2 linked regions of the Actinoallomurus bryophytorum genome follow. The protein of the gene in region 1 binds, or shares a complex with, the protein of each later gene. Links are inferred from orthologs where the notes say so. Each region holds a gene or a part of one and is shown in the gene's direction. Other genes may lie near its edges.

Region 1 (7,002 bases):
TGGCCCACCGCGACGGCGCGCGGCTCGCCGCCGGCAACCGGCCCACCGCCGACAGCCTGCCGCGCATCGAGCGCACCCTGAGCGTGCTGGTCGAGGCGGGGTTCGACCCCCAGGACGCGGTACGCGCCATCATCGTCCTCGGGCACTACGTGAGCGGCTTCGCCCTGGACGAGCAGGCCGACCCCGAACGCGAGGACGACGCGCCACCCGCCCTTGATCCCGGCGAGCTCCCCCTTCTCGCCGCCGGCGGAGCGGTCGCACTCGACCGCGACACCCTGTTCGAGTACGGCCTGCAGAGGATGCTCGACGGTATGCGCGCCCAGCTCAGCGCCGTACGGCCCCGGTAACCAGCCACGCGTCGTTGCGCGCGCGCAGGCCGAGCGTGATCAGGCGGGCGGCCATCCACACCCCGATCGCGAGCCAGAGGGCGACCAGCCCGCCGCCGTAGACGTGCACGAGCCAGGCGACGGGCAGGAACGCCGCCGTCTGGATGACACCCGCCACCGCGAGGTACGCCTGGTCACCGGCGCCGATCAGAACGCCGTCCAGCACGAACACCACACCCGCGATGGGTTCGAGCAGCGCCACCACGATGAGGGCGGCCAGCAGCTGCGAACGTACCGCCGGGTCGGAGGTGAACACCGCCGGCAGCCACGGCCGGCCGGCCAGGACGAGCAGGGCGAACACCACGCCGGACGCGATCCCCCACTCGATCATCCGCCGGGTGGCCGCCCGGGCGCCCGCCACGTCCTCGGCGCCGAGGTAGCGGCCGGTGATGGCCTGCCCGGCGATCGCGATGGCATCCAGCGCGAAGGCCAGCAGCGACCAGACGTTCGAGGCGATCTGGTGGGCGGCGATCTGGACGTCGCCCATGCGCGCCGCCACGGCCGTGCCGATGACCAGGACGACCCGCAGGCTCAGCGTGCGGATCATCAGGTTGAAGCCGGCGCTCGTCGATGCCCGCAGCCCCTTGGCGTCCGGCCGCAGCGGCGCGCCGTGACGCCGGGCGCCGCGCGCGACCGCGGCGGCGTACAGGACCGCTCCGCCCGTCTGCGCGAGCACGGTCCCCCAGGCGGAACCGGCGATGCCCCAGCCGAGGCCGAGCACGAACAGCGCGCCCAGGGCGCCGTTGAGCGCGAACATGCCGACAGAGACGTACAGCGGCGTACGGGTGTCCTGCATGCCGCGCAGCACGCCGGTGCCGGCCAGCACGATGAGCATGCCCGGTACGCCGAAGAGGCTGATGTGAAGGTAGGTCTCCGCCTGCGGCGCCACCGAAGCCGACGCGCCGAAGGCGTCGACGAGGGCCGGCGTGAGCGGCCAGCCCACCGCGATGATCAGCACTCCGATGACCGCGGCGAGCCAGATGCCGTCGACACCCTGCCGGACGGCCTCCCGTACGTTCCCGGCGCCGATCTGCCGCGCGACGGACGCCGTGGTGGTGTACGCGAGGAAGATGCACAGGCTCACGAACGTCGACAGGATCTGACCGGCGACGCCGAGCGCGCCGAGGGGGACCGTGCCCAGATGACCGATGATCGCCGAATCCGTCAGCAGGAACAGCGGCTCGGCCACGAGCGCCCCGAACGCCGGGAGTGCGAGGCGCAGGATCTCCGGGTCGTGCGGGTGCCGAAGTGCCATGACTCGAAACCGTAGGGCACCGGCGACAGCGGTCGCTTACCGGGCACTGTGGGCGACCTGTGGATGACGGGCGTCTGTGGTTTCTTCAACTCACAGGTGGTGGACGGCGTTTCCGCAGCTCAAGCAGGTAATTCGGCGAGGTGACAGAGAAATCCACAGGCTGTCCACAGGCGCTGTGCACAGCCGTGTCGGCGTGTTGCACAGGCCGTCCACAGCGGGCTCCACAGCCGCCTTTGCGTACGGGCCGCACAGCACCCAAACTGTCGTAGCGGTGAGATAGACGTGGAGGATGTGAGCGGTTGGGGCGACGGGGGGTGCGGATGTGAGTGTCACCGAGATGTCATCCCACGAGCGCGAGTTCGAGCGCACGCCGCCCCACGACCTGGCGGCCGAGCAGTGCGTGCTCGGCAGCATGCTGATCTCCCAAAACTCCGTCGCCGAGGTCATCGAGCTGCTCCAGAGCCGCGACTTCTACCGGCCGGCACACCAGACCGTCTACGACCGCATCCTCGACCTGTACGGCCGGGGCGACCCGGTCGACGCCATCACCATCAAGGACGAGCTGCTCAAGCGCGGCGAGCTCAGCCGCATCGGCGACGCGCCCTACCTCCACACCCTGGTCGCCTCGGTTCCCACGGCGGCCAACGCCGGTTACTACGCGAAGATCGTCGAGGAGAAGGCCATCCTCCGGCGGCTGGTCGAGGTGGGCACCCGCATCGCCCAGCTCGGCTACAGCACCGACGGCGCCGACGCGGACGACCTGCTCGACCGCGCCCAGGCCGAGGTGTACGCGATCGCCGACAAGCGCACCGGCGAGGACTACGCCCCGCTGAGCGACATCATGCCGGGCGCCCTGGACGAGATCGAGGCCATCGGCAGCCGCGGCGGCCAGATGGTCGGCGTCCCCACCGGCTTCACCGACCTGGACGCCCTGACCAACGGCCTGCACCCCGGCCAGATGGTCATCATCGCGGCCAGGCCCGCCATCGGTAAGTCAACACTTGCACTGGACCTGGCACGGGCGGCGGCGATCAAGCATCAGCTCGCCACGGTGGTCTTCAGCCTCGAAATGGGGCGCAACGAGATCACCATGCGCCTGCTGTCGGCGGAGGCGCGGGTCGCGCTGCACGCGATGCGCTCGGGCTCGATGAACGACGAGGACTGGACCCGCCTGGCCCGCCGGATGAGCGAGGTCGCCGAGGCGCCGCTGTTCATCGACGACTCACCCAACATGTCGATGATGGAGATCAGGGCCAAGTGCCGCCGCCTCAAGCAGCAGCACGACCTGCGCATGGTCATCATCGACTATCTGCAGCTGATGCAGTCCGGTAAGCGCGTCGAAAGCCGCCAGGTCGAGGTCTCGGAGTTCTCCCGGTCGTTGAAGCTCCTCGCCAAGGAGCTGGAGGTCCCGGTCATCGCCCTCTCCCAGCTCAACCGAGGTCCCGAGCAACGCACGGACAAGAAACCGATGGTGTCCGACTTGCGTGAGTCTGGGTCAATTGAGCAAGATGCCGACGTTGTGATCCTGTTGCACCGTGAGGACGCGTACGAGAAGGAGTCCCCGCGCGCGGGTGAGGCGGACCTGATCGTGGCCAAGCACCGTAACGGCCCCACCGCGACGGTCACGGTCGCCTTCCAGGGCCACTACAGCCGCTTCGTCGACATGGCCCACTGACGAGGACGCACGGCCTGCGGCCCGGTCCGATACCGCGCCGGTGGTCCACGCGATGCGGAGTCAGCGCACCTGCCGGCGCCAGGCCGAGGGGGTGACGCCGCGGGCGCGTTTGAACGCCACGCTGAAGGCGAAGGCGTCCTCGTAGCCGACCTTGCGGGCCACGGTGGCGATGGTCGCCTCGGTGTCGCGGAGCAGGTCCGCCGCCAAGGTCATCCGCCAGCCGGTGAGGTAGGTGAGCGGAGGCTCGCCGACCAGCCCGGTGAAGCGTGCGGCGAAGGCGGCGCGGGACATGCCGACCTCGGCGGCCAGTGCGGCGACCGTCCACCGGTGGGCGGGATCGGCATGCAGGAAGCGCAGCGCGTCGCCGATGGCGGGATCGGCCAGCGCCCGATACCAGGCGGGCGCCGACTCCGGCCTGGCGCACCATGCTCGCAATGCCAGCACGAGCACGAAGTCCAGTAGCCGGTCGAGGATGGCGTCCTGACCGGGTTCGTCACAGGCGACCTCGGTGGCGAGCAGATCCAGCGCCGCACGGGTCCGCGGCCCGGCGGGCACGATTGCCAGCGGCGGGAGCATGTCCAGCAGGCGGTCGCCCACGTCGCCGCGGAGTTCGTAAGCGCCCCGGAGCATGATCGTGGCCCCCGGCAGACCGTCGCCGTACGTGCGGGGGGCCAGACTTCGCTCCGTCGCCACCTCATCGTCTCCGCCGACGACGTATTTCCTCTGTCCCCGGATGACGACCTGGGGTGGGGTGGATGGGTCGTCGGCGATCGTGTACCGGCCGACGGTGCTGATGAGGGCGATGTCACCGGCGGCGAGACGCACGGCCGCGGCGTCGTCGAGCCGGATCGAGGCGTGGCCGCCGAGCGTGGCCATGACCGTCAGCGGAGGAGCGTCGGCGAAGGTGAGCGACCACGGCGGTCGCTGGATCAGCTGCCTGACCGGTGCGTTTCGGGCGCGGGCCCGGTGCAGCAGGTCGCTCAGAACGTCCACGCCACCCACCGGTAGACGATCACAAATGTATTGACGACATTCTCCCATGGATCGTCTTTGAGTCCGAGAGTTCTCTGGGAGATGTGAAGAACACTCTCATCCTCGGCGGCACCGGCACGACCGGCCGCCGCATCGCCCGGCGTCTTCAGGCCGGCGGCCGGCCTGTACGGACGGCGTCCCGCACCGGCGCCGACATCCCCCTCGACCTGGACGACCCGGCGACCTGGGCGCCCGCGCTCGACGGAGTCACCGCCGCCTATGTCCTGGAACCCCGCCTGCGGACGGACACCGACGGCCGGTCGCGCGTTCCCAGATTCGTGGCCGCGGCGGTCGCAGCGGGAGTACGGCGGCTGGTCCTGCTGTCGGCCCACGGCGTCGGTGCGGCCGACGACAGTCATCCCCTCAAGGCCGCCGAACAGGCCGTACGCGGCTCCGGTGTCGAATGGACCATCCTGCGACCGGACTGGTTCTCGCAGAACTTCGGTGAGACCTTCTGGCTGCCACAGGTCCTCGCCGGGACCCTGTCCCTGCCCACCGGTGACGGGTGCACGCCGTTCGTCGACGCCGAGGACATCGCCGAGGTCGCCGCGTCGGCGCTGACCGAGGACCGCCATGGCGGCCAGACCTACCAGCTGACCGGCCCGCGGGCGATCGGCTTCGGCGAGGCGGCCGACCTCATCGGCAAGGCCACCGGGCGCGCGATCCGTCACGTCGACGTCGACCCCGAGGTCTTCACCGAGCGCCAGGTCGCCCACGGCGTCCCCGTCGACGTCGCCCGGCTGCTCACCGGCCTCCACGTGGCCATCCGCGACGGCCGGGGCGCCCCGGTCTCTGACGGCGTGGAACGGGCCCTCGGCCGGCCACCCAGGCCATTCGAGGACTACGTCGCCGAGACCGCCGCCGCGGGCCACTGGAACCGGCCGGCGACCGGGGCCTCCCGGTAGGCCCACAGCGGACCGGCCGCGGCAGGGGCCCCCATGCGCCCTGCCGCGGCCGGCCCCCCACATGAGCCGCGATCAGTCCGCGACGAGGCGCGCCCGCTGTCCTTCCCGCTCGCGCTGGCGGCGGACGACATACGTGCCCGGCGCGCAGCCGGTGGCACCGTGTTCCGGGTGGAGCAGGTAGACGACGGCCGAGGCATCGAAGGCGCCGATCGCGAGGCCGTCGGCGTCCGTCATCGTGGTCGTCCACCGGCACGTGCCCGGCTCGGCGACCAGCGTGTGCGGGTTGCCCCCGGCCGCGCCGCGGAGCAGCTCGACTCCTTCGGAGGGGACGCTCGTCCAGACGGCCGTCGGCCAGAGCCGTACCGACGAGGCGATCACGGAGTACGGGATGACGATGAGGTCGCCCTGGGCCTGAAGCCCGTCGACGACGGGGATGCTCACCGACCGCTCGAGATGGTCGAGCACGGCGAGGCCGGTCTGTTCGGAAAGGGAGCCAAGAGTCACAGTCATGAAGGTCACCTCAGGTTCGGCGGAGAAGAAGGGAGTACTGCTCGGCGGACAGCCCGTAGGTCCAGCCGGCGGCGGCGATCGGGTCATTGAGGAAGCCCGGCACGGTCAGGCCGTACCGGCGGCGGCGGCCGTCACGTTCGAGGGAGCCGTTGACCGCGAGGAGCACCCTGGTCTCCTTGCGCATGTCATAGAGGTGGAGCTGCGAGTCCGGATTGCCAGGGTCCGGCGCGGAGGCGACCGGCCGCAGGCAGGCCTGGTCGATGTAGGACGCCCAGCCGATCCGCTCGATCGCGCATCGCCGGACCTCGACGTTGGCCTCCTGCGTGATCCGCCAGGCGGTGGGATCAGTGATCACCCACGGGGGCACCTGCGTCCCGTGCCAGGCGTGTACGTCCCACCCGTCCGCATAACGCAGCGCGGGGCCGTCCGGATGGTGCAGGCGCACCGCGCGTTCGTCGACCGACGCCTCGGTCTGCATCGCGACGGGCCGCTCGGAGACGACGCACACGTCCTCGCGGGGCCACCACCATCCGCACGTACGGGCAAGCGTCGCCCACAGCTCGAACTGCCGGGTCTGTTCGGGGGTGAAGGGCAGGCCGGTCAGCCGGCGGAGGGCGTCGTAGTGGGCGACCTTCGAGACGCACGGCACGTCGTACCAGGCGAATCTCATGTGAAGCGGCGAGTCGTGGGCGGCTCGGAGTGGTGTGAGGAGTGCGTTGATGACGGACAGTCGAATCGGGGCGCGGATTTCGTGATGGGCGAGTCGATCCATTGGGTGGTAGGCGACTCCGAACCGCCTGTCGAGCTCCACCGACAGCGCGCTCATCAGTGCGGAGAGGCGTCGCGGCAGTGGCCATTCCGCTACCTGCTCGATGGTCTCCGAAGGCCGTGGACGTAGACCCGGCGGGACGGTCGTCAGGGCGGTGACCGGTGAGGACACCCAGTGGAAACGCGGTGGGTCCAGCCCGATCAGGTGGTACAGGCCGGAGATGGCGGCCTCTGCGGCCGTACGGTCGGCGGGCAGCGTGGACAACGCCCAGCCCAGCCATTCTTCGCGGATTTCGGCAGCTTCGCGCTGCACACGAACGCTCACCAGATGAAGGTGACGTCGTCCTTTCTCACGATCATGTCGAGAATGGTGACACAGGAATACGGATCCTGTCCAACAGGCGATTCCGCCATCGGCCCGGAAGCCCGTACGGCCAGAAGGCGGAAAGCCAGGTCGGGGCCGTTGCGATG
Region 2 (6,962 bases), 2.9 Mb from region 1 along the record:
TCCTGGGACGGCGCGTCCAACACCGTCAAGGTCGCGTGCCGCTTCGCCCCGGGCTCCTTCGACCGGGCCTTCCACGGCGCGCGCGGCAACAGCCTGGGGAACTGGCTCGGCGAGAAGTATCCCGACCTGCTGTGGGACGAGGACGACGTCTGGGGCTACTGCCAGGGCGCGAACCCGGTCATCGTCGTCCCGGTCACCCGGCAGGTCGCCTACAAGAACCGCACCGCGATGACCGCCGCCGGCGTGCTGGTGCTGACCGGCGACCACGGTGTTCACGTCGCCTACCGGCCCGCGGTCCGGGCGGGCGAGCTGCCCGGACCCGCCTACCCCGACAGCCTGGCCGAGAAGCAGCGCGAGGCCACCGAGTGGGCGGCCGGCCGCAAGTGGCGATCCCGCGCGTCGTTCGGGTTCAAGCCCACCGTGGACGACGTGCAGGGCGCCAACACCACCGAGTACCTGCTGCGCGCCCCCGACCACCACCTGTACTACGTCACCCCGCTGACGCCGAGGGCGTCCAAGTCGCAGGCGTTCATCGCCTACGCCGTGTCCCCGGCCGACACCGCCGCCAATGGCCGCCTCAACGGCATGGACCTGTACGTCCTGCCCGACGGCGACCCGAACGTGGCCAACCTCAACGCGCTGACGAACAAGGCGACCGACGCCGTACGCGGCGTCGACCCGACGTTCCTCAACACCGGCGGGCGGCTGGAGGAGTTCACTCCGCTCGGCGGCGACATGTGGCGCGTGTACGGCGTGCGCCGTGGGCTGACGGAGTTCTACGTCGACCTGTCCATCACCGGGCGCATCAGCCCGCGCACGGTGAACGTGTCCGGCACGCCGCCCGCGCGGGACAGGACCGTGACCGGCTGCGGCAGGTCGCCGGGGGAGCTGAGCGACCGCGAGCTGGCGAACTGCCTCGGCGCGTTCGCCGACGAGCTACGCCGCCGGAACGGGTCCGCGCCGTGACCGCGGCGCGGCCAGGGCCGCGAGTCTCCCCGCCGGCGGGCGGGTGTCAGCGCTCGACCTTGTCCACGCGCCGGCCGTCCTCGCCGAACAGCAGCATGCGCTCGGCGTCGATGGACAGGCGTATGGTCTCGCCGACCGAGATCCCGGACCGCGACTCCAGCCGGAAGACGAGGTCGGACCGGCGGTGGACGCCGCCGTGCGGGACGGGTGCGGCCGGAGCCTCCTCGGCGACGATCCCGGTCGTGCGCAGGAACCGGCGCAGCAGCCCCGGCTCGCCCTCCTGCCCGGTCTGCTGCGGCTCGTCGTCGCGGAACGCCTCGGTGTCGACCAGCGCCACGCCCGCCTCGACGTGCGCCAGCCATTCGTGCCCGTGGAACTCCAGGGCGCGCACCCGCCCCGAGATCTGCCCGTCGGGGTCGGGGCGCAGGGCGTCCGCGCGGATGCCGAGCGTGACGGACGAGCCGTGCCGGGAGACCAGCGCCGTCGCCCGCGGGTCCGACCACGGCATGTGGAGTTCCTGGCCGCCGATGCCGAGCCGGACCCCGTCGTTCTGGTCGGCGCGGACCGAGGCGCGTACGAGGTTGATCGGCGGGGCGCTCAGGAACGCCGCGGTGAACGTCGTGGCCGGGTCGTCGTAGACCTGCTGCGGTGTGCCGACGTCCTGCAGGATGCCGCGCCGCAGGATGGCGACGCGGTCGGCGAGGGTCAGCGCCTCGGTCTGGTCGTGCGTGACATAGAGAGTGGTCACGCCGACGGAGCGGACGAGCGCGCCGATCTCCATTCGCAGCTCGGTACGCAGGCCGGCGTCGAGGTTGGACAGCGGCTCGTCCATGAGGAAGATCCCGGGCTGCCTGATCAGCGCCCGCCCCATCGCGACCCGCTGGCGCTGGCCACCGGACAGCGTCGAGGGCAGCCGGTTGAGCGTCTCCTCGATGCCGAGCGCACGTGACAGCTCGATGATGCGCTCGTGGGAGTCGGCGGCGTTCTCGCCCGCGACCTCCAGCGGGAAGGAGATGTTGCCGCGTACGTTGCGGTGCGGGTACAGCGCCCCGTTCTGAAAGACCATGGCGAGGTCGCGGTCGCGCGGCGGCAGGTGGTTGGCGAGCCGGCCGCTGAGCCACAGGCTGCCCGAGGTGATCTCCTCCAGCCCGGCGACCATGCGCAGGACCGTCGACTTTCCGCATCCGGACGGGCCGAGCAGGACGAACAGCTCCCCGTCGGGCACGCGCAAGGTCAGATCACGGACCGCGTGAAAGCCATCCGGATATACCTTGTTCACCGCGTCTAGGACGACTTCGGTCATCGCTGACACCTCGTGCTACTGCGGAGGTCAGCGCAGACGACCGCCGCGTGCGGGATTGCTGCTCGTCTGGGTCCCCCCGAGACACCCGATGACAAGGCATCGACGGGATCTGCGATAGCCCGCCGAAGTTGAGCCAGTACACCGTGTATGTCCATGATTTGTCCAGTGAACGCCAATGGTCACAGTCGGCCTCGGCCGTGGTGGGACGCGACTAGACTGCCGACGTGGCAGGCCGGATCCGCGATGAAGACATCGCCCTCGTACGCGAACGGTCGCCGATCGACTCGGTCGTGGGGGAATACGTCCAGCTTCGCAACGCCGGAGGCGGTGCGCTGAAGGGCCTTTGCCCGTTCCACGACGAAAAGTCGCCCTCCTTCAATGTCTCGAACGGCCTCTGGCACTGCTTCGGCTGCGGCGAGGGCGGCGACGCGATCGCTTTCATCCAGAAGATCGACCACCTGTCCTTCGCCGAGGCGATCGAGCACCTCGCGAGCAAGGCCGGCATCCAGCTCCGCTACACCGAGGGCGGCTACGTCCCCGGACGGCAGAAGGGCGAGCGCACCCGGCTCGTCGAGGCGCACCGGGCGGCCGCGGAATACTACGCCGAGCAGCTCATGACCCCCGCCGCGGAGATCGGCCGCAGGTTCCTGTCCGAGCGCGGGTTCGGCCGCGAGGAGGCGGCGCGGTTCGGCGTCGGCTACGCGCCGAACGAATGGGAGGCGCTGGTCGGCCATCTGCGCGGTCGTGGCTTCAGCGACAAGGAGCTGATCACCGGCGGGCTGGCGAGCCAGGGACGGCGCGGGCCGATCGACCGGTTCCGCGGGCGGCTGATCTGGCCGATCCGCGACCTCACCGGCGACGTGGTCGGGTTCGGCGCCCGCCGGCTCGAGGAGCGCGACGACGGCCCGAAGTACCTCAACACCCCCGAGACCCCGCTGTTCAAGAAGGGGTCGGTGCTGTACGGCGCCGACCTGGCCAAAAAGGAGATCGCCCGACGGCGGCAGGCCGTCATCGTCGAGGGCTACACCGACGTCATGGCCTGCCATCTGGCCGGTGTCGGCACGGCCATCGCCACGTCCGGCACGTCGTTCGGCGAGGAGCACATCAAGATCCTTCGCCGGCTCCTGATGGACCAGGACGAGGCGAGCGGCGAGGTCATCTTCACCTTCGACGGTGACGCGGCGGGCCAGAAGGCGGCGCTGCGGGCGTTCGAGTCCGAGCACAAGTTCGCCGCACAGACGTTCGTGGCCGTGCAGCCGGACGGGCTCGACCCGTGCGACCTGCGGATGAAGCACGGCGACGCCGCGGTGCGCGACCTGGTCGCCTCCCGGGTGCCGCTGTTCAGGTTCGCGATCCGCGCGACCATCGAAAAGTACGACCTCGACACGACCGAGGGCCGCCTCGCCGCCATCGACGCCGCCTCGCCGATCATCGCGGGGATCCGCGACCGCGGCATGCGCGACCGGTACGCCATCGACCTGGACAAGTGGACCGGCTTCCTGGACGAGCAGTTCGTGCTCCAACGGGTACGCGACCACGCCACCCGCCGGCGCGGCGACACCCGTGGCCGCCGGTCCGACGCCCCGGAGGCGCCGCGTACGCCGCCGGTGGCACCCACCCATGACCCGAACGACCCGATCGTGCGGGTCGAGCGCGAGACGCTCAAGCTCGCGGTGCAGCGGCCGGCACTCCTCGGGCCGGGCTTCGACGCCATTCCCGCCGAGGCTCTGACCGTCCCCGGCCACGCCGCCGTACGCCAGCTGATCGCCGAGCTCGGCGGCACGGCCGCCGCGACCGGACCGGAATGGGCCGGCCGGCTGCGCGAGGCCGCGCCGAACGACGAGGTCAAGGACCTGATCACCGGTCTCGCGGTGGAGCCGTTGCGTTACAACGGACTTCCGGATGACCGTTATGCGCTATCTCAGTTGTCCAGATTGCTGGAAGTGCAGGTCACTCGGGAGATCGCGAAGCTGCAGTCCAAACTAGGACGGCTGAATCCGGTCGAGAACCAAGAGCAGTACAACCGCATGTTCGGGGACCTCATGGCTCTTGAACAGCAGAGACACGCGTTGCGGGAGCGAGGGATCGGGACCTTGTGACGGGCGGGGCCGAAAAATAGGTCCCCCGTTACGCGGGCACCTTGACGCACACTGTCATCGTGGGCCCTTCGGTGCTGCCAAGCGAGACGCCATCGGTTGAGCAGGTGGCGGATCTTGTCGCACGTGGCAGAGAGCGCGGCGTCGGAATAACCGTCGACGACGTGGCTGCCGCGATCGACCGCTCTGACCTGCCGGCCGACTCGATGGATCGAGTCGTCCGGATACTGGGAGAGCAAGGTGTCGAAGTCCTCGAGTCGCACAGCGGACACGAGGACTCGGCGCGCGTCGACGGAGATGACCTCTCCAGGCGTGCGCCGACTAGCGATCTGGTCCGTATCTATCTGCGAGAAATCGGCCGCGTGCCGCTACTCACGGCAGAAGAGGAAGTCGAACTCGCGAAATCGATCGAGGCGGGACTGTTCGCCGAGGAGAAGGTGGCCAGAGCGGTCATCATCACCCCCGGTGAAAGAACCGATCTCGAACTGCTCGCCCGCGACGGAGTGCGGGCGAAGCAACGACTGATCGAGGCCAACCTGCGCCTGGTGGTATCCATCGCCAAGCGTTATGTCGGTCGCGGAATGCTGTTCCTCGATCTCATCCAGGAGGGGAATCTCGGGCTGATACGTGCCGTCGAGAAATTCGACTACACCAAGGGCTACAAGTTCTCTACCTATGCGACCTGGTGGATCCGCCAGGCGATCACGCGAGCGATCGCCGACCAGGCCCGGACCATCCGGATTCCGGTCCACATGGTGGAGACCATCAACAAGCTGGTGCGCGTGCAGCGCCAGCTCCACCAGGACCTCGGCAGGGAACCCTCGCCCGACGAGATCGGCCTGGAGATGGGCCTTTCCCCCGAGCGCGTGGTCGAGATCCAGCGCGTCGCCCAAGAACCCGTCTCCCTGCAGTCCCCGATCGGAGAGGAGGACTCCGATCTCGGGGATTTCATCGAGGACGCCGATGCGGTCGTCCCCATCGAGGCGGCGGCGTTCATCCTGCTCCAGGACCAGCTCGACGGCATCCTGGGGTCGCTGTCGGACCGGGAGCAGCGGATCATCCAGCTGCGCTTCGGCCTGACGGACGGACATCCGCGCACCCTCGAAGAGGTCGGCCGGGAGTTCGGGGTGACGCGCGAGCGCATCCGCCAGATCGAGTCCAAGACGCTGGCCAAGCTGCGCCACCCGACGCGGGCCCAGATGTTGCGGGAGTATCTCGAGTAGAGCGACCGTGGGCCGGCGCTCGCCAGAGTGCCGGGCCCGCCGATACACCCGCGTGCCGGTCGGGGTGCGCGGGTGTTCGCTTGCCCGGACCGTGAAGTCCGAGGTCAGAGTGCCCGCGCGGGGGGCAGGTGGTGGGAAGGGTCACAAAGTCGCACGCGTGGGTGGCTTGACGGGATGAGGTTAGGTAAGGCTAAGTTAGGCACGCCTAGGCTAACTAAGGACCCCCTAACCCGATTCACGTCGTCTGCTGGAGATCTCATGCGTCCTGTCCATTTGCTCGCCACCGCGAGCGCCGTCTTCGTCTCACTTTCGGTGCTGTCGGCGTGTGGGAAGGACGACGCCGCGTCCGGTAAGGACGCCGCCATCAAGGTCACCGCGACCGACTCGTCGTGTGAGGTCGGTGCCAAGACCGGTGCGGCCGGTGCGACGACGTTCAAGATGACGAACAATGGTTCGCAGGTCAACGAGCTGGAGATCCTCGCTCCGGACGGCAAGATCGTCTCGGAGCGCGAGAACATCGGCCCCGGTACCGGCGCGGAGGTCACCGTCTCTCTCGAGGCGGGCACGTACAAGGTCCTCTGCAGCGCCGGGATGACCGGCAAGGGCCCCTCGCAGGCGTTCACGGTCACCGGTAAGGGCAAGGCGACCGACCCGCGCCTTGACGCCGCGGTCGCGGCCTACCGGATCTACATCGGCGCGCAGGTGGACGACACCCTCGCCAAGACCAAGACGTTCGCCGCGTCGGTGTCGAAGGGTGACATCGCCGGCGCGAAGGCCGAGTTCGCTCCGTCGCGGTTCGGGTGGGAGGCGATCGAGCCGGTGGCCGAATCGTTCGGTGACATCGATCCCAAGACCGATACCCGTGAGGCCGACCTGGAGAAGGGCCAGAAGTGGACCGGGTGGCACCAGATCGAGAAGGCGTTGTGGAAGACCAAGTCCCTGAAGGGTGAGGGCCCCTACGCCGACGATCTCGTCAAGAACATCGAGACGTTGAAGGTCCGGGTGGGTACCGCGTCGATCACCCCCACCTCGATGGCCAACGGTGCCAAGGAGCTTCTGGACGAGGTCGCGACGGGGAAGATCACCGGTGAGGAGGACACGTTCTCTCACACCGATCTGAGTGACTTCAAGGCCAACGTCGACGGAGCGCAGAAGGCGTTCGAGCTGCTCAAGCCGGTCGTGCAGGAAAAAGACGCCGGGCTGACCGGTGACCTGACCGACGAGTTCGCGAAGGTGCAGAAGCTGCTGGACAAGTACAAGAAGGGTGACGGGTACGTCTCTTATGACACCGTCGGTAAGGCGCAGCGCAAGGAACTGTCCGATGAGGTCAACGCCCTCGGTGAGCCGCTGTCGAAGCTGGCGGGGGTCGTCGCG

What was found. The genes of interacting proteins can lie anywhere in the genome.
Region 2: the proteins of dnaB (region 1) and dnaG are in contact, whole or in part, in a crystal structure (PDB 2R6A), measured with the Geobacillus stearothermophilus proteins. The link is inferred for Actinoallomurus bryophytorum from one-to-one orthologs. Residues at the interface, in WP_033016901.1 of Geobacillus stearothermophilus: Ser13, Glu15, Ala16, Gln18, Glu91, Leu92, Asp94, Ala95, Val96, Pro97, Thr98, Ala99, Ala100, Asn101, Tyr104, Tyr105, Ile108; in WP_049624496.1 of Geobacillus stearothermophilus: Lys456, Leu457, Leu458, Pro459, Ala460, Asn463, Ala464, Leu467, Leu535, Leu536, Ile537, Ala538, Gln544, Glu545, Asp548, Tyr549, His552.

What each region holds. Positions count from the first base shown.
Region 1 is NZ_VFOZ01000001.1:3,251,874-3,258,875, reverse strand. What follows is about bases 1,159-4,147. They hold dnaB (replicative DNA helicase), read left to right. Parts: upstream 1,159-1,978; coding sequence 1,979-3,316; downstream 3,317-4,147. Other genes in these bases: FB559_RS15135 (AraC family transcriptional regulator), read right to left, coding at 3,377-4,147; FB559_RS15145 (MATE family efflux transporter), read right to left, coding at 1,159-1,641. In the rest of the region: FB559_RS15150 (TetR/AcrR family transcriptional regulator C-terminal domain-containing protein), read left to right, coding at 1-347; more of FB559_RS15145, read right to left, coding at 325-1,158; more of FB559_RS15135, read right to left, coding at 4,148-4,309; FB559_RS15130 (NAD(P)H-binding protein), read left to right, coding at 4,393-5,253; FB559_RS15125 (hypothetical protein), read right to left, coding at 5,326-5,763; FB559_RS15120 (DUF6745 domain-containing protein), read right to left, coding at 5,774-6,856. UniProt on the Escherichia coli protein: The main replicative DNA helicase, it participates in initiation and elongation during chromosome replication. Travels ahead of the DNA replisome, separating dsDNA into templates for DNA synthesis.
Region 2 is NZ_VFOZ01000001.1:364,133-371,094, reverse strand. The notes cover bases 1,982-4,930. They hold dnaG (DNA primase), read left to right. Parts: upstream 1,982-2,493; coding sequence 2,494-4,368; downstream 4,369-4,930. Other genes in these bases: rpoD (RNA polymerase sigma factor RpoD), read left to right, coding at 4,440-4,930; FB559_RS01775 (ABC transporter ATP-binding protein), read right to left, coding at 1,982-2,269. Also shown: FB559_RS01780 (hypothetical protein), read left to right, coding at 1-966; more of FB559_RS01775, read right to left, coding at 1,013-1,981; more of rpoD, read left to right, coding at 4,931-5,588; iron uptake system protein EfeO, read left to right, coding at 5,847-6,962. UniProt on the Escherichia coli protein: RNA polymerase that catalyzes the synthesis of short RNA molecules used as primers for DNA polymerase during DNA replication.